3 regions of the Streptomyces sp. NBC_00259 genome follow, and region 2 is predicted to be linked to each of the others. Evidence: riboswitches for the same ligand, from Rfam matches in the RefSeq annotation. Region 2 holds a riboswitch; each other region holds the start of a gene.

Region 1 (9,559 bases), 1.4 Mb from region 2:
TCATGTCCAGTTCCGGAATCGAGGAATCCGCTCGGCGCACGATGGCACAGGTCACCGCGCCGGGTCCTCCCTGACCTCCGGATTTCCGTTTCGCCGCCACGAGTTCTCCTCCACCCATGAGCGCGGCCGCCTCGGCCACCGACGCAGTGCCCAGCGCGGCCGCCGGCGTCTGTGAGGGATGCGGCACCCGCACCTTGGCCAGTTCACCGGCGGGATACGTCAGCAGCGGCACACCGAGCGCGGCCGCGGCGGCCACGATGCCCGGCTCGTCCGCCTTCGCGTCCACCGTCGCCAGGGCGACGACCGCCTCCCGCGCCGCCCCGGCCTCGCGCAGCACGCGCAGGATCAGCCCCAGTACCTCGTCGACGGGCGCACCCCGGCGCGCCCCGACCCCCACGACGAGCCCGCTCATGGCGTGGCATCCGGTGCCGACGGGGTCGGATCGGCTAGCAAGAACGCATGGCGGTGTTCGTCGCGCTCGGCGCGTTCCTGATGACGCTGTTCGGCGGCTGGGCGGCCGGACGCGTCACCGACCGAAGACATCTCGTGCTCGGCCTCGCGGGCGGTCTGATGCTCGGCGCGGCCGCACTCGACCTGCTGCCGGAGGCGATGGCGGCGGCGGGCCGTGAGGTCTTCGGCGTGCCGCAGGCCATGCTGCTGTTCGCGGGCGGATTCCTCCTCGCCCACGTCGTCGAACGACTGCTGGCGGGCCGCCACGCGGCGCACGGGGCGTACAACGGCGGGCCGCACGGCCACGACCACCGCGTCCCGCAGATCGGCATGACCGCCGCCGCGGCCATGGTCCTCCACAGCCTCATGGACGGCATCGCCATCGGTGCGGCCTTCCAGGCCGGCGGCGGAATGGGCGCCACCGTCGCGCTCGCCGTCATCACCCACGACTTCGCGGACGGCTTCAACACGTACACGATCACCAAGCTGTACGGGAACGAGCGCCGCAAGGCCCTCGCCATGCTCCTCGCCGCGGCCCTCGCCCCGGTCGTCGGCGCCGCCTCGACCCTGCTGTTCACCATGCCGCAGGAACTGCTCGGCAGCTACCTCGGCTTCTTCGGCGGCGCGTTGCTCTACCTCGCGGCCGCGGAGATCCTGCCCGAGGCGCACCACGAGCATCCGGCCCGGTCCACGCTGCTGTGCACGGTCGCGGGCGTCGCTTTCATCTGGCTGGTGACGGGCCTGGCGGAGTGACGCCAGGCGCCCGTGGGTCGTCACGCCGCCGCGTCCCACAGCGCGCACTTCCCCACGAACCGGCGCGCCGCCTCCGGCGCCCCCGCCCAGTGCGTATGCACATAACTGGCGTGCACGCCGCCCTGCACGAAGCCCTCCACGCGGCGCTCGGGCTGCCGCAGGCCCCAGGCCGGGCTCGCGCCCGCGCCCGGCTCCAGCACGGTGCGGTGGAACTCATGACCGCGCATCCGGGTCCCGGCCGCGGCCAGCACGCTGTCGCTCACCGCCACCGCGTCCCGGTAGCCCAGCGTCAGCCGCTCCGACATCCGTGCGTCGGCGTCCAGCACCCCGCACATGGGCTTCCCGTCCAGCGAACGCGCGAGATACAGCAGCCCGGCACACTCGGCGGCGATGGGCGCGCCGGCCCGCGCCAGCTCCGCGACGGCCTTGCGGAGCCGGGAGTTGGCGGAGAGCTCGGGGGCGTAGACCTCGGGGAAGCCACCGCCGACGACGACGCCGCGGGTCCCGTCGGGCAGGCTCTCGTCGCGCAGCGGGTCGAAGGGGACGACGTCCGCGCCGGCGGCCCTCAGCAACTCCGCGTGCTCGGCGTACGAGAACGTGAACGCGGCCCCGCCCGCGACGGCGATCACCGGAGCCTGCGGGGCCGCGATGCCGGCCCCGTCACCTGCGTACGGCGGCAGTGCGTCCCGAGGGTCCCACGCCTCGGCCTGCAGCTCCGGCGCGCTGCGCGCCAACGCCAGCAGCCCTTCCAGATCGCACCCCAGCCGCACCTGCTCCGCCTGCGCGGCAACCGCGTCCAGCGCCTCCGCGTGGCGCTCCGCGACCGGCACGAGACCCAGGTGCCGCGACGGCGTCGCCACCGCGGGCGCCCGCCGCAGCACCCCGAGCACCGGCACCCCGGACTCCTCCAGCGCCTCCCGCAGCAGGGCCTCGTGGCGGTCGGTCGCGACCTTGTTGAGGATCACGCCGCCGAGCCGCACCTGCGGGTCCCAGGACGCGAAGCCGTGCACCAGCGCCGCCACGGAACGGGACTGCGACGAGGCGTCCACGACCAGCACCACCGGTGCGCGCAGCAGTTTCGCGACCTGGGCAGTCGACGCCAGTTCACCGGCGTCCGCCGCGCCGTCGTACAGCCCCATCACGCCCTCGATCAGGGCCAGTTCGCAGCCGCGCGCACCGTGCGCGAAGAGCGGAGCGATCAGGTCCGTACCGCACATGTAGGCGTCGAGGTTGCGGCCGGGGCGACCGGTCGCGAGGGCGTGGTACCCCGGGTCGATGTAGTCGGGGCCCACCTTGTGCGGGGACACGGCGAGACCACGCGCCGCGAAGGCGGCCATCAGGCCGGTCGCGACGGTGGTCTTTCCGCTGCCCGACGCCGGGGCGGCGATGACGAGACGTGCTACCACTCGATGCCCCGCTGGCCCTTCTGGCCCGCGTCCATCGGATGCTTGACCTTGGACATGTCGGTGACGAGATCGGCGAAGTCCTGCAGCTCCTGCGGAGCGTTGCGGCCGGTGATCACCACGTGCTGGGTGCCGGGCCGCTCCCGCAGCACCTGGATCACCTCCGCGGTGTCGAGCCAGCCCCAGTGCAGCAGATACGCGAACTCGTCGAGGACGTAGAACCTGTAGGTCTGCGCCGCCAGATCGCGCTTGACCTGCTCCCAGCCCTCACGCGCCTTGTCCTCGTGGGACTGCTCGCCCTCCGCGGGGGCGCGCTGGATCCAGGACCAGCCCTCGCCCATCTTGTGCCAGTCGACCGTGCCGCCCTCGCCGCTCGCGCCGAGGACCTTCAGCGCGTTCTCCTCGCCGACCTTCCACTTCGCCGACTTGACGAACTGGAACACCCCGACCGGCCAGCCCTGGTTCCAGGCGCGCAGCGCCATCCCGAAGGCGGCGGTCGACTTGCCCTTGCCGATGCCCGTGTGCACCATCACCAGTGGGCGGTTACGGCGCTGGCGGGTGGTGAGTCCGTCGTCCGGAACGACGGCCGGCTGTCCCTGCGGCACTACGCTGCCCTCCTGTTGCGTACGGTGCTGTTGCCCGGCGTGCTCGCCGCCTGTACGTCCCTGACGAGCCCGGCGATGCTCTCGGCCCGCAGGTCGTCCAGGGTGACGGCGGTGCCGCCGAGTTCACGGGCGAGATTCCCGGCGAGGCCGAGCCGTACCGGCCCCGTCTCGCAGTCCACGACCACTGCCGCGGTGCCCTCTGCCGCGTGCAGCCGCGCGGCGCGCGACGCGAGCGCCACGGCGTCGGCGCCCCGTGCGCCGGTCGCGCGGCCGTCGGTGACCACCACCAGCAGCGCCCGGCGCGAAGGATCGCGCAGCCGCTCCACGCGCAGTACGTCGTGCGCCTTGAGCAGTCCGGCGGCCAGCGGGGTCCGCCCGCCCGTCGGCAGTTCCTCCAGGCGCGCGGCGGCCGCGTCCACGGAGGACGTCGGCGGCAGCGCCACGTCCGCGCCGGTGCCGCGGAAGGTGACCAGACCGACCTTGTCGCGGCGCTGGTACGCGTCCAGCAGCAGCGAGAGCACCGCGCCCTTCACGGAACTCATGCGCCGGCGGGCCGCCATGGAGCCGGAGGCGTCCACGACGAACAGCACGAGATTGCCCTCACGGCCCTCGCGGGCGGCCTGCCGCAGATCGTCCCGGCGGACCACGAGGCCGGGACCCGAACGGCCCCGCGCCCGCTGGTGCGGCGCCGCTGCCTGCACGGTCGCCGCCAGATGCAGCTTGGTGAGCGCTCCCCGGGGCCGGCGCGCGCCGGTGGTCCTGCCGTGCTCGGTACGGGCGCGGGAGCGCCGCCCCGCGGCCCCTTCGCCGAGCCCCGGCACGCTGAGCATCTTCGTACGGAACGGCTCGGCGGCCCGTACGGCGGCCTGCTCGCCCGCGCCCGGTCCTCCCGCCGGGGCCTCGGCCGGCTCGTTCTCCCGCCGCTCGGGCGGGCCGGAATCCGGCCCCTGGCCCTGCGGCGGGATGCCGCCTCCGCCGTCGGGACCGCCGTCGGGGCCGTCCGGCCCCCCGTCCGGGTCCGGATCGGGCTCGGGGTCCTGCTGGTCGTTCCCGCCGAACTGCTCCAGGGTCTCGTCGAGTTTGTCCTCGTCGAGCCCGGGCGCGTCGAAGGGGTTGCGCCGGCGCCGGTGGGGCAGTGCGAGGAGCGCGGCCCGGCGTACGTCCTCCTCGGCCACGTCCGTACGCCCCGCCCATGCGGCCAGCGCCGTCGCCGTCCGCGCCATGACGATGTCGGCCCGCATGCCGTCCACCTCGAACGCCGCGCAGGTCGCCGCGATCTGACGCAGCGCCGCGTCGCCGAGCTCCACCCGCGGCAGCAGCGACCGCGCGGTCACGATCCGCTCGCGCAGCGCTGTCTCCTCGTCCGCCCAGCGGGCCGCGAAGGCCGCCGGGTCGTCGTCGTAGGCGAGCCTGCGCCGCACGACCTCCACCCGCTGCTCCGGCTCCCGCGAGGCGGCGACCTCGACGGTCAGCCCGAACCGGTCGAGCAACTGCGGCCGCAGCTCGCCCTCCTCAGGGTTCATCGTGCCGACGAGCAGGAAACGCGCGGCATGCCGTACGGACACACCCTCGCGCTCCACGTACGAGGCGCCCATCGCGGCGGCGTCCAGCAGCAGGTCCACCAGGTGGTCGTGGAGGAGGTTGACCTCGTCGACGTACAGCACCCCACGGTGGGCGTCCGCGAGCAGACCCGGCTCGAACGACTTCACCCCGTCCGCGAGCGCCCGCTCGATGTCGAGTGCGCCGACGAGCCGGTCCTCCGAGGCGCCGACGGGCAGTTCGACCATCCGCGCCGGCCGTGCCGTACCGGCGGCCGGCTCGTGGGGGCCGTCCGGGCACCCGGGGTCCGGCGCGCCGGGAGCACAGGAGAACCGGCAGCCCGCGACGACGTCGACGTCCGGCATCAGCGCCGCGAGGGCACGCACCGCGGTCGACTTGGCCGTGCCCTTCTCGCCGCGCACGAGCACGCCGCCGACGGCCGGGCTGACCGCGTTCAGCAGGAGCCCGAGCCGCAGATCGTCCATCCCGACGATCGCCGTGAACGGATAGTGGGGTGCGTTGCTCACTGTGCGGCTCCAGGGGTGGTTCCGGCGTCGGGGGCACCGGGGAGGGCGGGCGCCCCCGGTGCGATGAACGGCAGGCCCGAGGGCGCGCCGCCCTCGATCAGGCGCAACAGCGCGTCCGTGTCGGCGTGTTCCTCGATGAGGTCGCCGAGACGGTCGAGCTGTTCCTCGCGCAGGGCGGCGAAGGAGGTGTCGGGGGCGGGGACGAAGCGGCGGCCCGCCGCCGCGGCGACGACTCGCAGGAACGCCCGGCGGAAGCCGTCGCTCTCCAGGGAGCCGTGCCAGTGGGTGCCCCAGACCGATCCGGCCCGGCAGCCGTCCAGACCGTGTCCATGGCCGTCGGAGAGGAACGGTTCTCCGCCCAGGACCTCGGCGACGCCGTGATGGATCTCGTACCCCTCCACGGGCTGGCCCAGGGCCTGGCCGGACGGCCGGGTGAGGGTCTTCTCGCGCGCGAACCGCACCCGGACCGGCAGCAGTCCGAGCCCGGTCACGGCACCCGCACGCGACTCGACCTCGTCGTCGATGTGTTCACCGAGCAGCTGGTAGCCGCCGCAGATGCCGAGCACCGGCCGGCCGTCCGCCGCGCGCCGCGCCAGCGCGTCCGCGAGACCGCGCGCACGCAGCCACTCCAGGGCGCGCACGGTCCCGCGCGTGCCCGGCACGATCACCAGGTCGGCGTCGGTCAGCTCCTCGGGGCGGTCGACGAAGCGCACGACGACGCCCGGTTCGGCCGCCAGCGCGTCCACGTCCGTGAAGTTGGACATGAGCGGTACGGCGCAGACGGCGACCCTCAGCACGTCCTCGCCGACCGGCGATGCCACCACCGACTCGCGCACGGAGCCGCGCAGCGACACCCGCAGCCCGTCCTCCTCGTCGATGCCGAGGCCGTGCGTGTACGGCAGCACGCCGAACGTCCGTCGCCCGGTGAGCCCGTGCAGCATCTCCAGGCCGGGCTCCAGGAGGGTCACATCGCCGCGGAACTTGTTGACCAGATAGCCCGCGACCAGCTTCTGGTCCTCCGCATCCAGCAGCGCCGTCGTACCGAAGAACTGCGCGAACACCCCGCCGCGGTCGATGTCGCCGACGACCAGTACGGGCAGGCGCGCGGCCCGCGCGATACCCATGTTCACGATGTCGGTGCGGCGCAGATTGATCTCGGCGGGGCTTCCCGCGCCCTCGCAGATCACGGCGTCGTAGGTGCGCCGCAGCTCCTCCAGACACTGCACGACCGGCTCGAACAGGGTCTTCTGCCTGCCTCCGTGGTAGCCGCGCGCGCTCAGCTCGCCCACCGGCCTGCCCATCAGCACGACCTGGCTGGAGCGGTCGCTGCCCGGCTTCAGCAGCACCGGGTTCATCAGCGCCGAGGGCTCCACGCGGGCCGCCTGCGCCTGCATGGCCTGGGCCCGGCCGATCTCCGCCCCCTCGCGGGTGACGAAGGAGTTGAGGGACATGTTCTGCCCCTTGAAGGGCGCGACCTTCACGCCCTGCCGCACCAGCCACCGGCAGATCCCCGCCGTGACGACGCTCTTGCCCGCGTCCGACGTGGTGCCGGCGACCAGCAGTCCGCCCCCGCTCATGTCCGCCTCCGCCTCATGGTTCCGGCGGCGAGGCGCGCGCCCGCGCACACCGTGAGCGCCAGCACCCCGACGCGCCGGGACAGCCGTACCGCCCGTTCGATGTCCGCGACCTCCACGGCCCGGCCCTCGCCGTTGAGCACGGGCCGGTGCTCGACCCGCCCGCCGTACGAGAGTGTCCCGCCGAGCCGTACGCCGAGCGACCCCGCGAACGAGGCCTCCACCGGACCGGCGTTGGGGCTCGGGTGCTTCGCCGCGTCGGCGCGCCAGGCGCGTACGGCACCGCGCGGATCGCCGCCCGCGACCGTCGCCAGCACCGCGGTGAGCCGGGACCCCGGCCGGCCCACGACGTCGTCGAGGCGCGCCGAGGCCCAGCCGTAGCGCCGGTAGCGGGCCGACCGGTGGCCCACCATCGCGTCCAGTGTGTTGACGGCCCGGAAGCCGGCGAGCCCCGGCACTCCGCCGAGCGCGCCCCACACCAGCGCGCCGACGACCGCGTCCGAGGTGTTCTCGGCGACGGACTCGACGACGGCCCGGGCGATGCCCGGACCGTCCAGCGCCTGGGGATCGCGGCCGCACAGATGCGGCAGGCGCTCCCTCGCGAGCTCGATGTCCCCGGCCGTCAGCGCCCCGCCGATCGCCCTGGCCTCACGGCCCAGTGACGTACCGCCGACGACCGCCCAGGTGGTGGCGGCGGTCAGCGCGATCGTGGCGGTACGGGAGCGGCGTACGGAAGCGGCGGCCAGCGCGCCGGCGGCGACCGCGCCACCGGCGCACACCGCCGTGTGCAGAGCGCCCCACCCTCGGTGGTCGCGCCACAGGATCCGTTCGACCGCGGCGGCCGCCCGGCCGAACGCGGCGACCGGATGCCCACGGCGTGGATCACCGAGGAGCAGGTCGCCGGCGAGTCCGGCGGCGGCGCCGTACGCGAACGTGATTCCCGGGCATGACGAGCCCGGGCCCCCCGGTTCGGCAGGCATGTTCGTCCTCACTCAGGGTCCGCGCCCTGGCTCGACGTGACCGGCGGGAGAGAGTTCCTGGCTCCGGGGTGCTCCGGTGAGGGGGAGCGCACCCGTGACAGTGGCGGGACCGCGCCGGATTCTCACCGGCTTCCTCTGCTGCCGCCGTAATGGCTCCGGAAGTCCACCACGGGCCGCGAACACCCGTCAACTCGCCCTTGACCTGCGACAGGACAGTGTGCGGAGGCCCACACGGGACCGCGCGCAGGGGCGCACGCGGGAGCGCGCACACGACAGGGGCCGGGCCCACCCGAGGGTGTGCCCGGCCCCTGTACCGAGGACGTGTCGTGAGCGTCGTCAGGCGACGATCAGATAGATCCCGTAGGCCACCGCCGTCGCGCAGAGCGCGAAGCAGGCGTACGCGCCCGTGCGGGCGAGTCCTGCGGAGCCTCCCTGTGCGGCCGCGGCCTCCTGCTTGGAGAGGCCCGCGACGCCCAGGGTGAACAGGCCCACGAGGGCGACGGTGACGACGAGGCTCACGCCGAAGACGGAGCCCAGAGCTGCCCAGTCGATCTTCATGCTGTTCTTTCCTTAGACCGTGGCGGCGGGCGCCGGAGCTGCGGACGTGGAGGCGGCGGCCGCCGGGGCGGCCTCGGCGGCCGGAGCCGGGATCGTGGCCATGAGGCCCTCGGCCGCGGTCGTCGCGGCGGCGGCACCGGTCGGCGGCGGGGTCACGGCCGCGATGGCGGTCGTCACCACTCCCGCGGGCTCGGCATCGGCGATCTCGTCGTGCGTGACGTTCGTGTGGTCCACCGGCTTGCGGCGCGAGAGCGACCAGATGACCCCGGAGCCCGCGATCAGCAGGACCGCCACGGCGGCGATGCCCCAGGTGCCCTGGCCGGTCAGGAACTCGGCGCCGGCGCCGACCAGACCCGCGGCCGGCAGGGTCAGACCCCAGGCGACGAACATCCGGGTCGCGGTGGACCAGCGGACCACACCGCCCTTGCGGCCGAGGCCCGCGCCCATCACGGCACCCGAGCAGGACTGGGTGGTGGAGAGCGAGAAGCCGAGGTGCGAGGAGGCCAGGATGACCGTCGCGGCGCTGGTCTGGGCGGCGAAGCCCTGCTGCGGCTGGAGGTCGGTCAGGCCCTTGCCCATGGTGCGGATGATGCGCCAGCCGCCCAGGTACGTGCCGAGCGCGATCGCGAGACCGGCGGAGACGATGACCCACAGCGGGGGGTTCGAGCCCGGCGCGAGGACACCGCCGGTGACCAGGGCCAGGGTGATGACACCCATGGTCTTCTGCGCGTCGTTGGTGCCGTGGGCGAGGGAGACGAGGCCGGCGGAGGCGATCTGGCCGGCGCGGTAGCCCTTGGACGTGGCCCGGTCCTGGGCCTTGCTGCCGATCCGGTACGTCAGCCTCGTCGCGACCAGCGCGGCGAGTCCGGCGACGAGCGGCGCGGCGACGGCCGGGATCAGGACCTTGGTGACGATCGTGCCGCCGTTGACGGCCGAGAAGCCCGCCGACATCACCGCGGCGCCGATGAGGCCGCCGAACAGTGCGTGGGAGGAGCTGGACGGCAGGCCCAGCAGCCAGGTCAGGAGGTTCCACAGGATCGCGCCGACGAGCGCCGCGAAGATCACTTCCGTGCGTATGCCCTGTTCGTTGATGATCCCGCCGGAGATCGTCTTGGCGACCTCGACGGACAGGAACGCGCCGACCAGGTTCAGCACGGCGGACATCGCCAC
Region 2 (9,559 bases):
CCGCCACCACCGGCTCCAGCCGTCCGTACGCGGCCTCGGGGTCCGTGAAGGGCCCGACGAGCGCGGCGCGCACCGGCAGATAGGCGTTGAAGAGGGTGTTGGTCAGCAGTCCGTAGACACGGTTGCCGGTGGCGCGGGCGAGCGCCCGGTGCACCTCGATGTCGGCGAGCTGCACGGCGTCCCCGCCGTCGGCCGCCCGCACCTCGGCCAGCAGCACGCCCAGTTCGGCCCGCTGTTCCGCGGTGGCGCGGACCGCGGCCCGTTCGGCGATCAACGCGCCGACGCTGCGCCGCACTTCGAAGATCTCGCCGATCCAGTCCGGGCTGTGCCGTACGAGCATGGGCAGCAGGTCGGCGCCGCCGAGCCGTGCGTAGTCACGGACACGGGTGCCCACTCCGTGCCGGGTCTCCAGGAGCCCGGCCTGGACGAGGCGGCCGAAGGCGTGCTTGAGGGTGGTGCGGGTGACGCCGTACCCGTCGGCGAGTTGGCGCTCCGGCGGCAGATAGCTGCCGGCCGGGTGGCGGCCGGTGAGGATGTCCTCGCGCAGCCGCCCCTCCAGGACGTCGACGATGGTCTCGCGGGGCAGTGCCTCCACGCCGTTCCTCCCAGTGGCTCAGTGGATGAGCCACTCAACCAACGGGAGTCGACCGCGTCAAGGGGCACGGCCGCGGGATGACAGGATCTTGTACCGATGGACCGGTTTCACGAGGAGCGACACATGACCACACCTCCGGCCGAGCTGGAACTCGCCGTCGACGGCGGGGCGTTGCGCGTCCTGCGTTTCGGCGAGGGGCCGCGCACCGCCGTCGCGGCCCACGGAATCACCGCGTCCGGCATGTCGTTCCGCGCCCTCGCCCGCCATCTGCCGCCCGACTGGTCGCTGTTCGCCCTTGATCTGCGGGGCCGGGGCGGCAGCGCGGCCGCCCCCGGTCCGTACGGCTTCGACACCCACGCGGCCGACCTGTGCGCGGTGGCCGAGCGGTGGGGCGGCGGCGCGCGCGTCGCCCTCGCCGGTCACTCCATGGGCGCGTGCGTCGCCCTGCGCGCCGCGGCCCGCCGTCCCGAGCTTTTCGACCGGCTGCTCCTGATCGACGGCGGCCTGCCCGTTCCGGCCGCACCGGACGCCGACCCCGACGCACTCCTGGACGCGTCGCTGGGACCGATCCTGGCCAGGCTGTCGCGGACGTTCGACAGCGACGAGGCGTACGTGAGCCAGTTCCGCGCCCATCCCGCGCTCGGCCCGGACTGGAACGACGACATCGAGGCGTACGTCCGCTACGACATCACCGGCCCCGAGGGCGCCCGCCGCTCCCGCGCCCAGGAGGGCCCTGTCCGCCGGGACGGACGGGAGCTGCTGGCCTCGGCGGCGGCGCTCGCCGAGGACCTGGCCGGGCTGTCCGTACCCACGAAGGTGCTGTACGCGCCCCGCGGGACGACCGGCACGGAACCGGGGGTGCTCGACGCCGGCCTCGTCGCACACTGGACCTCCCGGACATCGCTCCTGACCGCCGAGGCGATCCCGGAGTGCAATCACTTCACGCTCCTGATGAGCGGCACGCCCGCGAAGACGGTCGCCGACCGCCTCGTGTCGATGGCGTGAGGCGCCGGCTCCGGGCAGCGGTGGCGGCGCCCCGTCCTGGTGCCCCATCAAGGAATCGGACTTATGGTGCATAGAGTTGGTTATCGGTCGTGGCACTCCCGTGCACGTCCGCTCGGAAAGGGTGGTCCCGATGCACCCAGCTCTCCGCTCCGACGATCTGGCACGGCTGCGACGGCAGCGCCCCTATCCGGCGGTGTCGGTCCTGATGCCCACGCATCGCCGGGATCCGGGCAGCGCCCAGGACCCTGTCCGGCTGCGCAATCTGATGGCCGAGGCGAAGGAGCAACTGCAGGCCGATCCGGCCGTCACGCGTGAGACGCGGATGGATGTCACCGCCCAGCTCGACCAGGCACTCGCCGAGATCGATCTCGTGCACGCCGAGGACGGACTGGTGGTGTTCGCGGCGCCGGGAGAGCATGAGGTGTGGATGCTGGGCCGGAGCGTGCCCGAGCGTGTGGTGCTCTCGGACACGTACCTCACCCGCAACCTCGTCTCGGCGCAGGCCGCGGAGCGCCCCTTTTGGGTCCTGGCGGTCTCGTCCGACCACGTCACGCTGTGGAGCGGCGCTGCGGAGCGCGTCACCGAGGCGCACACCGGGTCCTTCCCGATGACCCGGGTCAGCGAGAACTTCGACGCCGAGCGCCTGGAGCGGATCGGTGATGTGCCCAGCACCTTCACGGACGAGGCGACGCGCCAGTTCCTGAGGGAGGCGGACACCGCGGTCGGCGCCGTGCTCAGGAACGATCCACGGCCCCTGTACGTGACGGGTGAGGCGGCCGCTCTGTCGCTCATCGACGACGCAGGCACCGTGGTCAGGGCAACGGCCACGCATGTCACCCAGGGCGGGCTGGCCGCCGGTCCCGGCGACGCCGTGTGGCAGGCGGTACGGCCGTTCGTCGAGGCCCGGGCGGAGAAGGACGTCGCAGGCGTCCTCGAAGAGCTCGACAAAGCCCGTGGCAGGCGCGCCTTCGCCGCAGGGGTCGACGAGATCCACCAGAACGTGGAGTCGGGCCGGGTCGCACTGCTCGCCGTGGAGGAGAACTACCGCGAGACCGTACGCGACTCGGGTGGCCATCTCCTGCCGGCCGACCCCGGCGATCTGGACGCCCTCGACGACATCGTCGACGAGATCGTCGAGAAGTCACTCGACACAGGCGCTCAGGTGCGCTTCGTCCCCGACGGGACGCTCACCGGCATGGGCGGCATCGCGAGCACGTTGCGCTACTGACGCGGGCGCCTCGCGCTTCTGAGGGGCGGACCGGACCCCAGCAGTGAAAGGACGGGCACACATGTCTGCGTGCCGGAAGAACCTCTCCCTCGGGCGGCAGTTGGCGGCGGCCGTGCTGACGCTGGTCGTGACGGCATCGGGCGCGGCCGCACTGGTCTCGTGCAGCACCGAGGGTGGCGATTCGGGGACCAGTTCACCGTTCAGCCCCCGGCCCACCCCGCCCGACACGGCGTCCTTCACCGGCACGGCGGCCTCGGCGCTGGCCTCGCTCGAGGCGTCGGCCCGCGCCCGGGCCTCCGCCGCGGCCTCGTCCGCGTCGGCCGCCGCCTCCTCGTTCGAGGCCCGGGTCTCCGACGAGGCGTCACAGGCCGCCAAGGATGCCGAGGCGCGGCTGAAGAACCTGCAGGGCGGTGGCAACGCCCGGTCCGACGTGGCCCTCACGGGGCGGCCGACGGCCGACACCGGCGGCCTGCAGGTCGTCGTCGTCAGCATCACCAACCGCACGGACGCACAGGCTTCCTACGCGGTGCAGGTCGACTTCAAGGACTCCTCCGGGAAGGTCGTGGAGAGCCGGATCGTCGGAGCGAAGGACCTCGCACCCGGTGAGCAGGCTCAGCCCCTGGCCATCAGCCGCAAGCCGGCCGACACCACGCTGACCCCGACGGTCGCCAAGGCGCAGCGGTACTGACCCGGGGTTCGCGGGTGGCGCCCGGGTGGCCCGGGTCCCGTGCCAGCGTGGCACGTTGATCCACCGCATCCGGTGGCCTTCACTCGTACCGGCCGTGCGCCGCAGTCCCGCGGGAGCATCCTGCGGGTCGTCGCAGACCGTTCTCGACCGCTCTGGGGGTCGTCCACTGTGCCCGAGGTGATCAACCGATCCCCCGGCGGATCGCGCTCGCTCGGCGCTGCACTCGACAGCGCACCGATCTCACGTCTGCACCGGAGGTTCTGGCTGCTGGCCGGACTGGGCATCATGCTCGACGGCTTCGACTTCTTCATCATCGGGGTCGCCAACCCCCTGATCTCGAAGGAGTTCGACGGGAGCCCGGCCGAACAGGGACTGCTGTCGGCCGCGGCGATCGTGGGGGCCGCCCTCGGCGCCGCTCTGCTGGGGCCGCTCGGCGACCGCATCGGCCGCAGTCGGATCTTCCGGATCGACCTGTGGATGTTCGTCGTCTTCTCGGTGCTGTGCGCCTGCGCGTGGGACATCTGGTCCCTGATCGCCTTCCGGCTGCTGCTCGGGGTGGCGGTCGGGCTGGACTATCCCATCGCGGCCAGCTATCTCGCCGAGATCCTGCCGTCCCGCAACCGCGGACGCTGGCTGGTGGGCGCGTTCAGCCTGCAGGCCGCCGGCATCCTCCTCGGAGCCGTGGCCGGTGTGGTGATCCTCCTCGTCCTGCCCGACCTGGACTCCTGGCGCCTCATGCTCGGGTTCGGTGCGCTGCCCGCCCTGCTGATCATCGCGCTGCGGCGCAACATGCCCGAGAGCCCGCGCTGGCTCGCCCGCAACGGCCATGAGCGCGAGGCCCGCGAGGTCGCGGAGGTGCTGACCGGGCAGCCGGTCCACATCGCGGAGACGGACCGGGAGCGCGACGCGCCACCGCCGGAGGGGCTGAGGGCCTTCGTCCAGCCCCAGTTGTTCTCGCGTCGTCTGGCGCGGCGCACCGTCTTCACGTCCGTGCCCTGGTTCCTGATGGACATCGCGACCTACGGCGTGGGCATCTTCACCCCCACACTGCTGGCCGGCCTGGCTCTCGGCGGCGCGAACGCCACGTTCATCGCGGACGACATCGCGTCCACCGAGGGCACGGCCGCCCTGGATGTCTTCCTCGTGGTCGGGTTCGTACTGGCGATCGTCCTGGTCGACCGGGTGGGACGGGTTCCCCTCCAGCTCGCCGGATTCGCGATGATGACGTGCGCGCTCTGTCTCCTCGCCGTGTCGGGTCAGCTCACCGGTGGCTCCGGGTCACACCTCGTCCTGGTCTTCACCGGCTTCGCCCTGTTCAACATCTTCATGAACATGGGCCCGAACGCCACGACGTTCGCCCTGCCCGCCGAGGTCTTCCCCGCCGAAGTGCGGGCCGGGGGTCATGGCTTCGCGGCCGGCTGCGGGAAGCTCGGTGCCGCGCTGGGCACGTTCCTCTTCCCCGTACTGCTGGCGGACATCGGAGCGAGCGCGCTCCTGTACGGGATCGCGGCGACCAGCGCGCTGGCCTTCGTGGTCACTCTGCTCTTCCGTATCGAACCGGCGGGCCGGTCGCTCGAAGAGCTCTCCGGCCGGGAAGCCTCCGCCGTCGCCCCCCGCGTGGCGCCGCCGTAGCCGATACTGGCAGGGCCAGGGCGTACGGCACGGTGCCGGCACGGTCCGACCTGAGAAGACACCGTCCACAGTGATCGTCACCAGTCTCATCAGGAGGTTCCCATGAGGATGCTCATCAATGTCCCCGAGACGGTCGTCGCGGACGCGTTGCGCGGGATGGCCGCGGCGCATCCCGACCTGAGGGTGGACGTCGAGAACAGGGTCGTGGTGCGGGCGGACGCGCCGGTCGCCGGCAAGGTGGCGCTGGTGTCGGGCGGCGGCTCCGGGCACGAGCCCCTGCACGGCGGCTTCGTCGGGCCCGGGATGCTCTCGGCGGCATGCCCCGGCGAGATCTTCACCTCGCCCGTGCCGGATCAGATGGCGAGGGCGGCGGCCGCCGTGGACAGCGGGGCGGGGGTGCTGTTCATCGTCAAGAACTACACCGGCGACGTGCTGAACTTCGACATGGCCCAGGAGCTCGCCGAGGACGAGGGCGTCCAGATCGCCAAGGTGCTGGTCAACGACGATGTGGCGGTCACGGACAGTCTGTACACGGCGGGCAGGCGCGGGACGGGCGCGACGCTGTTCGTCGAGAAGATCGCGGGTGCGGCGGCCGAGGAGGGCGCACCGCTGGAACAGGTCGAGGCCGTCGCCCGCCGGGCCAACGAGCGCTCGCGGAGCTTCGGTGTGGCGCTCAGCGCGGTCACGACGCCGGCCAAGGGCTCGCCCACGTTCGACCTGCCGTCCGGCGAGCTGGAGTTGGGGATCGGCATCCATGGCGAGCCGGGCCGTGAGCGACGGCCGATGATGACCTCGCGGGAGATCGCGGACTTCGCGGTGGACGCCGTCCTGGAGGACCTGCAGCCGTCCAGTCCGGTGCTGGCGCTGGTGAACGGGATGGGAGCGACACCGCTGCTGGAGCTGTACGGGTTCACCGCGGAGGTGCACCGGGTGCTGGCCGAGCGCGGCGTGCCGGTGGCGCGGACCCTGGTCGGGAACTACGTCACCTCGCTCGACATGGCCGGCTGCTCGGTGACGCTGTGCGAGGCGGACGAGGAACTGCTGCGGCTGTGGGACGCCCCCGTGTCGACGCCCGGACTGCGCTGGGGCCGCTGACCATGGGAAACGAAGGAGACATTGTGCTCGACACGGACTTCTTCCGCCGCTGGATGACGGCCGCCGCCGACGCCGTGGGCCGGGAGGCCGGCCGGCTGACCGAACTCGACTCCGCGATCGGGGACGCCGACCACGGCATCAACATGCAGCGCGGTTTCACCGCGGTGACGGCCGCTCTGGAGAAGGACGCGCCGGACACCCCGGGCGCCGTACTGACGCTGTCCGGACGGCAGTTGATCTCGACGGTCGGCGGGGCCTCGGGCCCTCTGTACGGGACGCTGCTGCGGCGGGCCGGCAAGGCCCTGGGCGACGATCCCGAGGTGTCCCCGGCGCAGCTCGGCGAAGCCCTGCGGGCCGGGATCGCCGCCGTGGCCCAGCTCGGCGGCGCCAAGGCCGGGGACAAGACGATGCTGGACGCGCTGGAGCCGGCGGCCGCGGCGCTGGACGAGTCGTTCGCGGCCGCCCGGGCGGCCGCCGAGGAGGGCGCGCTCGCGACCGTGCCGATGCTGGCGCGCAAGGGCAGGGCGAGCTATCTGGGCGAGCGCAGCATCGGGCACCAGGACCCGGGGGCGACGTCCTCCGCGCTGCTGATCGCGGCGCTCGAGGAGGTGGCGCGGTGAGTGCGGCGGGTCAGGTCGGCATCGTCCTCGTGTCGCACAGCGCTCAGCTCGCCGTGTCCGTCGCCGAACTCGCGCGGGGCCTCGCCGGGGGCGCCGCTTCGGTGCCTCTCGCGCCCGCGGGCGGGCTGCCGGACGGAGGGCTCGGCACCAGCTCGGAGCTGATCGCCGCCGCGGCGCGGGAGGTCGACCGGGGCGCGGGCGTGGCCGTACTGGCCGATCTCGGCAGCGCCGTGCTGACGGTGAAGTCGCTGCTGGCCGAGGGCGGCGAACTGCCGGAGGGGACCCGGCTCGTGGACGCGCCGTTCGTCGAGGGCGCGGTCGCCGCGGTGGTCACCGCGGCGGCGGGCGGCGCTCTGGACGAAGTGGAGGCGGCGGCCGAGGAAGCGTACTCGTACCACAAGGTGTGACGGCGCGCATCCGTGCGCGGCTTGTGATGTACCTGGTCAAAGCACTAATGTCGCACCGCCTTGGTGAACGGGAAACCGGTGCGGTACCGGTGCGGCCCTCGCCACTGTGATCGGGAAGTCCGGCTCCATCCGCAAGGAAGCCACTGGACCGCCGCGGGAGACCGCGGCGTCCGGGAAGGCGGAGCCCGGGCGGATTGACCCGTCAGCCAGGAGACCGGCCAAGGCGCGTTGTCCATCCACGAGGTGTTGGAGAGGGTCTCCCGACCATGCACATAGCCGAGGGGTATCTGCCCCCGTTGCACGCGGCCGCCTGGGGCGCCGCGTCCGCCCCCTTCGTCGTCCACGGCGTCCGGGCGCTCACCCGTGAGGTCAAGGCCCATCCCGAGTCGACGCTGCTGCTCGGCGCCTCCGGGGCCTTCACCTTCGTCCTTTCCGCGCTGAAGATCCCGTCCGTGACCGGGAGTTGCTCCCATCCGACCGGTACGGGACTCGGCGCCATCCTGTTCAGACCACCCATCATGGCGGTACTGGGCACGATCACCCTGCTGTTCCAGTCGCTGCTGCTGGCCCACGGCGGGCTCACCACGCTCGGCGCCAACGCCTTCTCCATGGCGATCGTCGGGCCCTGGGCCGGGTACGCGGTGTACCGGCTGCTGCGGCGGTTCGAACTGCCGCTGATGGTGAGCGTGTTCTTCGGCGCGTTCGTCGCGGATCTGTCCACGTACTGCGTCACCAGTGTGCAACTGGCGCTGGCGTTCCCCGACCCGGGCAGCGGCTTCGCCGGCGCACTCGCCAAGTTCGGCGGCATCTTCGCGATCACCCAGATCCCGCTGGCGGTCAGCGAGGGCCTGCTCACCGTGCTGGTGATGCGTCTCCTCGTCCAGTCGAGCAAGGGTGAGCTGACCCGGCTCGGTGTGCTGCTCCAGGGTGGGAACAAGAAGGAGGCCGCGGTCCGATGAGCCGTAACGCGAAGATCAACACGCTGCTGCTGGTGATCGTGGCCGCGCTGGCCGTGTTCCCGCTCGTGCTGGGACTGGGCGACCACAAGGAGGAGCCCTTCGCCGGCGCGGACGCCGAGGCGGAGACGGCGATCACCGAGATCGCGCCGGACTACGAGCCGTGGTTCTCCCCGTTGTACGAGCCCCCGTCCGGCGAGGTCGAATCGGCGCTGTTCGCCCTGCAGGCGGCGCTCGGCGCGGGGGTCCTGGCCTACTACTTCGGGCTGCGCAAGGGCCGCCGTCAGGGCGAGGCCCGTGCCGCGGCGGCCGCTCCCGGGGACGCGTCGCGGGCAGCCGTCCCCTCCGACGGTCCCGCTGCCTGATCACCGATGCTGCCGATCGACGCGGCGGCGCACAGCAGTCGCTGGCGCCGCCGCCACCCCTGCGAGAAGGCGGCGCTGGGACTCGGGCTGACGGTCTGTGCGATCTCACTGCCGCCGTGGCCGGGTGCCGTGCTGGTCGCCGCCGCCGCGCTCGCGGTGCTGCTCGGCCCGGCAGGGGTGGCGCCGCGGCAGCTGTGGCGGGCGTGGCGTGTTCCGCTGGGTTTCTGCGTGACGGGTGCGGTGCCGCTGCTGTTCGCCGTCGGCGGCCCGGACGGCTTCGTGGCGTTCGCGCCGGGCGGCCCGGTGCACGCGGGCGAACTGCTGCTGCGGACGTCGGCCGCCTCGCTCGGCGTGCTGCTGTTCGCGTTCACCACTCCCGTCTCCGACGTCCTGCCACGACTGGTACGGGCGGGTGTTCCGGCGCCGGTGGTCGATGTCGCGCTCGTCATGTACCGCATCAGCTTCCTGCTGCTGGACGGGGTCCACCGGATCCGTGAGGCGCAGGCCGCCAGGCTCGGGCACACCTCCCGGGCGGCCACGTGGCGTTCCCTCGCCGGGCTCGGCGCCACCGCCTTCGTGCGGGCCTTCGACCGGGCCCAGCGGCTCCACACGGGCCTGGCCGGGCGCGGTTACGACGGGACGCTGCGCGTGCTGGTGCCGCAGGCGACGGTGTCCGCGCGCTTCCTGGCGGCCACCGCCGGGCTGCTGGCCGGGATCGTCGCCCTCACCTTCGTCCTGGAAAGGTCCGTCCTGTGAACACATCGCCCGTGGTGGAGCTGGCCGGCGCGGGATTCGCGTACGCGGAGGGCCCGCCGGTGCTCAGGGGCGTCGACTTCGCCGTGGCCGCCGGCCGGTCGCTGGCGCTGCTCGGCCGCAACGGCAGCGGCAAGACGACCCTGATGCGGCTGCTCAGCGGCGGGCTGCGGTGCGCCGAGGGCCGGCTGCTGCTGGACGGCGAGCCGGTGACG
Region 3 (9,559 bases), 6.1 Mb from region 2:
CTTTCGGGCGGCGAGCGGCAACGCGCCCACATCGCACGGGCACTGGCGCAGCGGACCTGGTGCCTGCTGCTCGACGAGCCCACCAACCACCTCGACGTGCGGCACCAGTTGGAGCTCATGGAGCTGCTGGCCCGCACCGAGCAGACCGTACTGGTCGCGCTGCACGACCTGTCACTGGCCGCACGGTTCTGCGACCGCGTCCTGCTCATGGACCAGGGGCGCCTGGTCGCCGCGGGCGTTCCCGGCGACGTGCTGAGTCCGGACCGGCTCGCGGAGGTCTTCCAGGTCGACGCCGAGGTGGGGCCGGACAGCCTGGGCAACCCCGCCGTCGCCTACCGCGGCGTCGCCGCGCCGCGGGTCGACGGCTGAGGACCCGCATCCCCGAATCCCCGGATCCCTCACGCCCCGTCCCCGAACACCACATCCGCTGACCGATGTCCGATCCCCGCACCCGCACCCGCACCCGCTTCAAGACTTCCGAGAGAAGGAGTACCCGTGGACACAACCGACCGCGGCCCCGCCGTGACGACCGTGGACGAGCTGCTCGGCGCCGTCCTGGCCGGAGAGCACGGCCCCTGCCCCTCCACACTGACCGCCACGAGCGTCTTCTGGATCCACCACGGCACCCGGCTGGCCGGCGGCCAGGTCACCTACCTCAACCAGTACGTCCTGGTGCGCCTCGGCGGCTCCTTCGGCGGCTGTGCCTTCGAGGCCGGTGAGATCGACCCGGCGATCTGCCGCGACGCCTCCGGCACCACACTCGACGTCCTGCTGCGCGACGGGCCCCGCCCGCTGCGGATGGCCGCCCTGGACGCGTATCTCGCCGAGACACTGCCGCACCGGGAGGCCGCCCGGTCCTCGCGGGCCGAACCGGTCACCCTGCCGGCCGGTCCCCCGGAGGTCCGGGCGAGGGCCCGGGACACCGCGATCGCCGGGCTGCTCGACATCGAGGACGGCGCGCGGGTGGCCCTCATCGGCGTCGTCAACCCGCTGCTCGCGGCGATCAGGGAGCGCGGCGGCACACCCCTGCCGTGCGACTTGAATCTGCGGACGACGCAGTGGGGCGAGCCGGTCACCGACGACATGCACACGGTGCTGGACGCCGCCGACGCCGTCGTGGCGACCGGAATGACGCTGAGCAACGGCTCGTTCGACACGATCGTGGCCCACTGCCGCGAGCGCGGCGTGCCGCTGGTCGTGTACGCACAGAGCGGCAGCGCGGTGGCCAGAGCCTTCCTCGGGGCGGGAGTGACCGCACTGTCCGCGGAGCCCTTCCCGTTCTCGCAGTTCAGCGCCGAGGAGACCGTCCTCTACCGCTACCGTCGCCACACCGCGAGCGGCTCGTGACGGCGCGAACCCGCCGGGCGAGGGCCGACACGGGCACCGCCGGGGTCGGCACCGGGCACGCCTGCTGCCACCACGGGGAGATCCTGCAGGGCGTGTTCCTCGACGACCGCGGGCGGCGCTGCGCCGGGCTGGTCACCCTGCCGATGAACGGGCCGGGCACACGGGCCCGGTTCGTGCGACGGCCCGAGGCCCCGCCCGGCGCGTTCACCGTCACCCCGCACGACCGTACGAAGGCGCTGCGCGCCGTCGCCCTGGCCGTCGACGAGTGTGCCCGACGGTGCCGCGAGCCTTTGTGCGGCGGGGAGTTGCGGCTCACCGGCGACATCCCGGTGGGGCTCGGGATGGGCTCCTCCACCAGCGATGTCATCGCGGCCGTACGCGCGGTCGCCGACGCCTACGGTCTGCGGCTGCCGCCGGGGACGGTCGCCCGGCTGTCGGTACGGGCGGAGCTGGCGTCCGACCCGCTCATGCTCGGCGCCCGTCCCGTGCTGTTCGCGCAGCGGGAAGGACGTGTCCTGGAGGTCCTCGGCGACGCCCTGCCGCCGGTCGTCGTCGTGGGCTGCACCCTCGGCGGCGGCGGGCCGGTGGACACCCTGTCCCTGCCCGCCCCGGTCCACGACGACGAGGACGTACGCGCCTACGAACGTCTGCGGGCGCTGCTGCGCCGGGCCGTCGCCACCGCGGACCCGGGGCTTCTCGGCCGGGTCGGCACGGAGAGCGCCCGGCGCGCCCAGCGCCTGCTGCGGCACCCGGAGTTCGACGCCCTCGTCGCGATCGCCGGGCACACCGGCGCCGTGGGCGTCCAGATCGCCCACAGCGGCACCGTGGCCGGACTGCTCTTCGACCCGGCGGCCCCCGGGCTCCCGCACCGGGTGGAGCGCTGCCGCCACGACCTGGAGCGCGAAGGCATCCCCGCCACCCGGACCTTCACGACGTACACCCCGACCGAGGAGTTCATGAATGGACCAGCACATCGCGGAATCGATCGGCAGGCCGGACCTGATACGTCTGGACGACCGGCTCGTGTGTCTGCGCTTCGAGACCATGAAGGTCGTCTCGGCCTCGGCGGCCGTCCGCCATCTGCTCGACACCGGAGCGGTACGGCCGGGTGACACGCTGCTGGACAGTTCCAGCGGTATCTACGCCTACGCCCTCGCCCTGGCCTGCCACCGCCACGGAATGCGCTGCCACATCGTCGGCTCGACGACGGTCGACCACACCCTGCGCACCCAGCTCGCGGTGCTCGGCGCGACGCTCGAGCAGATGGAGCCGTGCAGCGACCTGAAACTCGATCAGAAGCGGCGCGTCGCCCGCATCCAGGAGATCCTGACGGAGCACCCCGACTACCACTGGATGCGCCAGTACCACGACGACATCCATTACCTGGGCTACCGGGACGTCGCCGAGCGCGTCCGGCAGGAGACCGGGGACGTCCCTCTCACCGTCGTCGGCGGGGTCGGTTCGGGGGCCTCGACCGGTGCGCTCGCCCGCCGGCTGCGGGAGGACGGGCACGGCGTGGAACTCGTCGGCGTACAGCCGTACGGCAGTGTGACGTTCGGCAGCGAACACGTCGCCGACCCGGACATCATCATCGCCGGGATCGGCAGCTCCATCCCGTTCGCCAATGTCGACCACGGGCTGTACGACACCGTCCACTGGCTCGCGTTCGAGGCGGCGCTCGCGGGCAGCGTCGACCTGCTCCGCCGGCACGCGGTGTTCGCGGGGCTGTCCACCGGGGCGGGCTATCTCGCCGCCCGCTGGGAGCGCGAGCACGACCCCGCGCGCACCGTCGTGTTCCTCGCCGCGGACACCGGCCACCGCTACGTGGACACCGTCTTCGCCCGGCACCGGGAGGCCGCCCGTGTCGAGGACCTCGCGCCGCGCACGGTGAGCGCACCGGCCGAACTCGCCCTGCCCTGGTGCCGGATGAGCTGGGACCGTGCTCCGGCACCCGCCTCCGCGGTGGCATCGGCGGAGTCGGTGGCATCGGTGGAGTCGGCGAGGTCGGTGGCCGGTGGCGTCCGTGGTGCCGTCACGGGCCCCCCGCACCCGGCGGGCCGGTGAGCAGGGTGATGTGCGGGACGCCGGTGCGGGGGTGTTCCGCCACCTCGGCGTCGACGCCGTAGACCTCGGACAGGAGCGCGGGAGTGAGGACCTCGCCGGGTGCCCCGGTGGCCACCACACGGCCGCCGGCCATCACACAGATCCGGTCGCAGAACGCGGCGGCCAGGTTGAGGTCGTGCAAGGCGACGACGGCGGTGACGCCGAGCCGGCGGACGAGGCGCAGCGTGTCGAGCTGATGACGCAGATCCAGGTGGTTGGTCGGCTCGTCCAGCACCATCGTCCCCGCGCGCTGGGCGAGCGCGCGGGCGATCAGCACGCGCTGCTTCTCGCCGCCGGACAGCCGGCCGAAGGGGGCGTACGCCAGGCCGGCGGCGTCGAGTTCGGCGAGCGCGTCCATGATGACGGCCCGGTCGTCGGCGCTGTCCCCTTCGAAGGCCCGCTTGTGCGGGGTGCGGCCCATGGCCACCACGTCGTACACCGTGAGGTCGAAGTCCCCGGCGGACTCCTGAAGGACGGCCGCGAGCCGGCGTGCCAGGGACTTGCCGGACATCCGCCGGACGTCCTCGCCGTCCAGCAGGACCCGCCCCGACGTGGGGCGCAGCGCCCGGTACACCGTACGCAACAGGGTGGACTTCCCTGCGCCGTTGGGCCCGGCGAGCGCGACCACCTCGCCGGGCGCCGCCCGCAGGGACACCTCGTCCACGAGCACCGTGCCGTCGACGACGACCGACACGCCCTCCAGGGCCAGCGTGCCGGGCGCCGCCGCGGTCGTGCTCCTGCCCGCGTCCGAACCCCTGCCCCTGCCCCTGCCCCTGCCCGCGTCCGTGGCCGAGTCCGTGGCCATGTCCGTCATGAGGACCTCCGTCGCATCAGCCACAGGAAGAAGGGACCGCCGACGAGGGCGGTGAGGATGCCCACGGGGATCTCCTCGGGGCTCATGAGGGTGCGCGCGGCCAGGTCCGCGGCGATGAGGAAGGCCGCGCCGAGCAGCGCGGCGGCGGGCAGCGCACGGCGGTGGTCGGCACCGACGAACAGCCGTACCACGTGCGGCATGATCAGACCGACGAAGCCGATCTGCCCGCTGACCGCGACGATCGTGCCGATCATGAGGGCGACCAGGATGAACAGCGCGGCACGGAAACGGTGTACGTCCAGGCCGAGGGCGACGGCGGCCTCCTCCCCCGCGAGCAGCAGGTTGAGCGGACGGCAGACGCCGAGCAGGACCGCCGTGCCGAGCAGGACCGCGCAGACGGGGATCCACACCACCGTCCAGGTCGTGCCGGCCAGCCCGCCGAGCATCCAGCGCAGTGCCGCCTGGGTCTTGTGCGGGTCGTCGGAGGTGACGATCAGGAAGCTCGCCAGCGCGGAGAGCACCTCGGCCGTCGCCACTCCCGCCAGCACCAGCCGCACCGTGGTCATCCGTCCGCCCGACCGGGCCAGGAAGTAGACGGCGACCAGGGCGATGAGCGCCCCGAGGAACGCCGCGACGGGCAGTGAGAACACGCCGAACAGGCCGACGTTGAAGACGACGACGAGCACCGCCCCGACCGAGGCGCCCGACGACACCCCGAGCAGCATGGGGTCCGCGAGGGGGTTGCGGACGAGCGCCTGCAGCGCCATTCCGGCCACCGCCAGGCCCGCCCCGACGACGCCGGACAGCAGTACGCGCGGCAGCCGGACGTCGATGACGATCGTCTCCCGGACCGGGGTCCAGGTCGGGTCGGCCAGGCCCGGATGCACCCGGTGCAGCAGGATGCCCCAGACCTGCTCGGCCGGGACGCTGATGGAGCCGGCCGCGATCCCGGCGGTCGCCGCGATCACGACCAGGGCGGCCAGCAGGGCGAGCACGAGCGGGTAGGGAACGCCGGGGCGCCGGGCGGCGGCCGTACGCTCCGCCCGGCTCACGCCGGCCGGCCCCGTCGCGTCGGTCGTGCCGGTCGTGCCGGTCGCCCCCGTCGCCTCGGTCGATTCCGTCGATTCCGTCGTGCCGGTCACCTGAAACGTTCCGCGTGGAGCTGGCGGGCCAGGGACTCGACGCCCGAGGGCACCCGGACACCCAGCACGGTGGACGACAGCGGCAGCACCGCGAACCGCTTGTTCCTGATCGCGGGCACGTCCTTCAGCGCCGGGTTCGCCAGCAGGAACTTCTTCTTGTCCTCGACCGACTGGTCCCCGTAGTCGTAGATGACGATGACCTCGGGGGCGCGCTCGGCCACCTGCTCGAAGGACACGTCACCGAACGCCTTGTCCAGGTCGGCGAAGAGGTTCGCCCCGCCGGCCCGCTTGATCATCTCGTTGCCGACGCCCGCGCCGCCCGCGGTGAAGGCCGTCTTGTCGCCACTGTCGTACACGAAGAGCTTTGTGGGAGTGACGCCGGCCAGCTCGCGCTCGACGGTGTCGAGCGTGCCGTGCAGCCGGTCCAGTTCCCGCTCGGCCCGGTCCGTCACGCCGAAGATCTTCGCGACGGTGCGGAGCTCCTGGTCCATGTGCGCCATCGTCACCGGCCCGGAGGGGCACTCCTCGACGTTCAGATAGGAGTTGATGCCCGCCTTGGAGAGCGCGGCGCGGCTGCGCCCCTCCTTCTCGTCGAAGGTGCTGGCGAAACCGCCGTAGGCGAAGTCGGGTTCGGCGGACAGCAGCACCTCGAACGAGGGGTACTCCTTCGCGAGCACCTTGAGCCCGCGATAGGCGTCCTGGTACGCGGGGAGGATCCGGTCGTCGAGGTAGGCGGTGCCCACCATCGACTCCTCCAGCCCGAGCGCCAGCATGACCTCGGTGGCGTGCTGGTTCAGCGACACGGCGCGCTGCGGAGGACGCTGATACGTCGTCTTCACCCCGCAGTTGTCGACGGTGACCGGGAAGCCCTCGGCGGGGCCGGCCGGCGCGGCGTCGTCACGGGCGGCGCTGCCGCCGCCGCAACCGGCGACCAGCAGCGCCAGGGCCATGGCGGACAGCAGGGACAGCGGGCGTTTGCCCATCATGTGGTGGTCCTCTCACCGCGGGGAGTTGTTCAGGAGAGTGGTGATCAAAAGGTCGTGAACAGGAGGTCGCGATCCCAGGTCGCGATCACGCAGGGGCCGAACACGAAGGGGGCGAGCACGAAGGGAGCGTCGGGCAGCGTGCGGGCGGCGCCGACGACCGTCAGCGCACGCGCCGTGGCGGGGTGAAGGCGTAGAGGCCGAGAATCTCCGGCAGCGCGGCGACACCGGGGCCGCCCGCCCGTACCCAGGCCGCGACGTCCTCGGTCGCGAGGGAGTCGTTGACGAGGCCGAACCAGACGGCCCGGCCGCCTGCGGCGCGCCCCTCTGCCGACGGCTGCACGACGATCACGTTCGCCTGGTCGCAGACGTCGAGACAGTCGGAGATCCGCACCGGGGCGTCCAGGGCGAGACGCGCGGTCTGCTCCGCGTGGTCGACACCGGTCACCTTGGGACTGCCGCAGCAGCAGTCACGGCACACGACGACGCGGCACGGCACCGGACCGCGCGGCGATGGCACCTCGGGCATCACGACAAGCCTCCCCTCTGGGGAAATCCGCCCCAGTCACGTGAGGAGGCGACCGCGTGAGTCTCCTGGCTCTCGGGTCACCGCTCGTCCCGGCCTTCCCACCCGCATCCGGGCAGTGGTCTGTTCGGGATCCGCTCGCCGATCACAGTGGCGGGACCGCGCCGGATTCACACCGGCTTCCTCGTTCCGCCGTCGCCTTTTCGCGGGACATCATCGCAGAAACGAACGTCATGTCATACGCCCGGGCCCGCTCCCTACCCGTAGCGCGAACGGCCGACCACCGGTGGCAGCCGATCGAGTCCTGGCCCAGGCTGACAGCACTGCATAAAGCGCATTCAGCGGGAAAATCAACCGCAACCGGAACACAAGGGACGGTAACGTTCATCCCTGCGCAGCAATGACGTCAAGGAGTCCGGCAGTGATCTCACGTGTGTCAGCGGGCATTCTGCTGATCTGTGCGGTCCTGCTGCATGTCCTGACACCGGTCTGCGCCACCCCGGCAGCCCCCGGAGCCCCCCGGGCCGATTCGGCCGTCGTCGCCGCGGAGAGCAGGAACCCGCACACGACGGTGGTGGTGATCAGCGCCCACGGCGCGGCGCACCACCACGACGAGTCGTACGACCCGCTGACCCATCTCTCCCGTGTCTCTCAGCTCGGCGCCCACGCGCCCGCCGCCCCCGGCAACGGCGCCAACAGCGCGCCGGACGAGACGGCGAGCCCACCGGGCGCCCCCTGCGCGAGTACCGCGAGGCACACCCGGAACCCGGGCGCGGCGGCGACGCCGAGCCTGAGCAACCTGCAGGCGTTCCGCTGCTGATCGGCAGGCGCACCGCCGACGCGGGCCCTTCCCCGGCCGCCTGACGACGTGCCCGGGCACCCTCCGGTGCCCGCCGCGCGGCCTGTCACGCGCCGCCAGGGCCGTCGCGGTGCGCCCCTCTTCGAGCACGCACACCCTTCCGTATCGAAGAGACCGAGGTACGACCATGCAGTCGCTCATCGAGCACGCCCGGCACTTCCCCGCACGGATCGCGGGGCAAGAGGACACCTACGCCGCGCTGGCGCGGGGCCAGCGGCCCCAGGCGCTGTTCATCACCTGCTCCGACTCCCGGGTGATTCCCTCACTGTTCACCGGCGCCGCACCCGGCGACATCTTCGAGGTACGCACCGCCGGGAACATCGTTCCCTCCTGGCAGCCGCACACGGCCTGCGGTGTGGCCGGCAGCCTGGAGTTCGCCGTGGAGGCCCTCGACGTCCCGGACATCGTCGTCTGCGGTCACTCCCACTGCGGCGCCGTCCAGGGCCTGCTGCGGGAGCAGACCGTACGGAGCATGCCGCTGGTACGGCGCTGGCTGACCCGGGCCGGGCACCGCGGCGGCCACGACGGGCCGGGGCCGGCGGCGCCACCGGAGGACGACCCGGTCGCCGCGGCCCAGCGGCATGTGCTGACCCAGCTGGAGCATCTGAGGACCTACCCGTGTGTCGCCGGGCGGCTGGCTTCGGGGCGGCTGCGGCTGCACGCCTGGTTCTACACGGTCGAGTCCGGCGAGGTCCTGGCCTGCGAGCCCGGCGGCCGCGTCTTCCGGCCCCTGTGATCCGGGCCGGCCTCCCGGCACCGGACGGGGGGAATCCCACCACAGCGGACACCGCGCCGCCCCGGACGCCCACGACGTTCCTTCCTCACCCCGAGAGAACGCCATGCCCAAGATGCCCCTGACCTTTTCGCTCGGGCGCCACGTCCGGGCCGATCTGACCGCTTCGCTCGTCGTCTTCCTCGTCGCCCTGCCGCTGTGCGTGGGCGTGGCCGTCGCCTCCGGTGTACCGGCCGAACTGGGCCTGATCACCGGCATCGTCGGCGGTATCGTCACCGGACTGCTGCCCGGCAGCAGTCTCCAGGTCAGCGGCCCCGCCGCCGGGCTGACCGTCCTCGTCTACACGGCGGTCCACGAGTACGGGCTGTCCGCCCTCGGCGTGATCGTGCTGGGCGCCGGGCTGCTGCAGCTCGTGCTCGGCGCGCTCAGGCTGGGGCGCTGGTTCCGCGCGATCTCCGTGGCCGTCGTCCAGGGCATGCTGGCGGGCATCGGCCTGGTCCTGATCGCCGGTCAGCTCTACGCCATGGCCGACGCCACGGCGCCGGGCGGCGGCCTCGCCGATCTCGCGGGTCTGCCGGAACTCGTCGTCCGGACCGTCACCTCGCAGACGGCGCTGCTGGCGCTCGCCGTGGGCATCGGAACGGCACGTCTGATCGCCATGTGGCCGCGTATGCCGGCCAGGATGCGGGTCGTACCGGGACAACTGGTCGCGGTGGGCGCGGCGACCGCCCTGACCGTGGTGTTCGACCTGCCGATCCACCGGGTCGAGGTCACCGGGCTGCTCCAGGCGATCCAGCCGCCGGGCCTGGCCGACGCCGGGCGCCTGGCGAACGTCGGGTTCGCGGCCACCGTGATCGCGTTCGCCCTGATCGCCTCGGCGGAGAGCCTGTTCAGCGCGAGCGCGGTCGACCGTCTGCACACGGGCCGGCGTACCGACTACGACAAGGAGCTGATGGCGCAGGGCGCGGGCAACACCGTCTGCGGCGCCCTCGGCGCGCTGCCGATGACCGCGGTCATCGTCCGCAGCGCCACCAACGTCCAGGCGGGCGCCA

The links. A riboswitch is a leader RNA that binds a small molecule or an ion and turns the genes downstream of it on or off. The one in region 2 is predicted to bind cobalamin.
Region 1: linked by a shared signal. The riboswitch ahead of OG766_RS07725 (cobalamin biosynthesis protein) and the one ahead of OG766_RS01695 (energy-coupling factor ABC transporter permease) in region 2 are both predicted to bind cobalamin.
Region 3: linked by a shared signal. The riboswitch ahead of OG766_RS28820 ((2Fe-2S) ferredoxin domain-containing protein) and the one ahead of OG766_RS01695 (energy-coupling factor ABC transporter permease) in region 2 are both predicted to bind cobalamin.

What each region holds. Positions count from the first base shown of each region.
Region 1 covers NZ_CP108080.1:1,715,141-1,724,699, reverse strand. Annotated here, with positions in the region: partial or broken gene OG766_RS07755 (cobalamin biosynthesis protein) at 32-403, opposite strand; gene OG766_RS07750 (ZIP family metal transporter) at 460-1,203, shown strand; gene OG766_RS07745 (cobyrinate a,c-diamide synthase) at 1,224-2,609, opposite strand; gene cobO (cob(I)yrinic acid a,c-diamide adenosyltransferase) at 2,603-3,211, opposite strand; gene OG766_RS07735 (putative cobaltochelatase) at 3,211-5,235, opposite strand; gene OG766_RS07730 (cobyric acid synthase) at 5,274-6,854, opposite strand; gene OG766_RS07725 (cobalamin biosynthesis protein) at 6,851-7,831, opposite strand; cobalamin riboswitch at 7,863-8,014, opposite strand; gene OG766_RS07720 (hypothetical protein) at 8,168-8,389, opposite strand; gene OG766_RS07715 (inorganic phosphate transporter) at 8,402-9,559, opposite strand, start outside.
Region 2 covers NZ_CP108080.1:344,697-354,255, forward strand. Annotated here, with positions in the region: gene OG766_RS01655 (FadR/GntR family transcriptional regulator) at 1-595, opposite strand, end outside; gene OG766_RS01660 (alpha/beta fold hydrolase) at 719-1,600, shown strand; gene OG766_RS01665 (baeRF3 domain-containing protein) at 1,731-2,828, shown strand; gene OG766_RS01670 (hypothetical protein) at 2,890-3,516, shown strand; gene OG766_RS01675 (MFS transporter) at 3,694-5,148, shown strand; gene dhaK (dihydroxyacetone kinase subunit DhaK) at 5,251-6,243, shown strand; gene dhaL (dihydroxyacetone kinase subunit DhaL) at 6,267-6,863, shown strand; gene OG766_RS01690 (PTS-dependent dihydroxyacetone kinase phosphotransferase subunit DhaM) at 6,860-7,270, shown strand; cobalamin riboswitch at 7,288-7,507, shown strand; gene OG766_RS01695 (energy-coupling factor ABC transporter permease) at 7,537-8,229, shown strand; gene OG766_RS01700 (energy-coupling factor ABC transporter substrate-binding protein) at 8,226-8,591, shown strand; gene cbiQ (cobalt ECF transporter T component CbiQ) at 8,598-9,347, shown strand; gene OG766_RS01710 (energy-coupling factor ABC transporter ATP-binding protein) at 9,344-9,559, shown strand, end outside.
Region 3 covers NZ_CP108080.1:6,421,478-6,431,036, reverse strand. Annotated here, with positions in the region: gene OG766_RS28855 (ABC transporter ATP-binding protein) at 1-369, shown strand, start outside; gene OG766_RS28850 (Rossmann-like domain-containing protein) at 523-1,347, shown strand; gene OG766_RS28845 (GHMP family kinase ATP-binding protein) at 1,440-2,459, shown strand; gene OG766_RS28840 (pyridoxal-phosphate dependent enzyme) at 2,392-3,411, shown strand; gene OG766_RS28835 (ABC transporter ATP-binding protein) at 3,380-4,264, opposite strand; gene OG766_RS28830 (FecCD family ABC transporter permease) at 4,261-5,316, opposite strand; gene OG766_RS28825 (ABC transporter substrate-binding protein) at 5,403-6,392, opposite strand; gene OG766_RS28820 ((2Fe-2S) ferredoxin domain-containing protein) at 6,553-6,918, opposite strand; cobalamin riboswitch at 6,957-7,146, opposite strand; gene OG766_RS28815 (hypothetical protein) at 7,337-7,735, shown strand; gene OG766_RS28810 (carbonic anhydrase) at 7,902-8,510, shown strand; gene OG766_RS28805 (SulP family inorganic anion transporter) at 8,623-9,559, shown strand, end outside.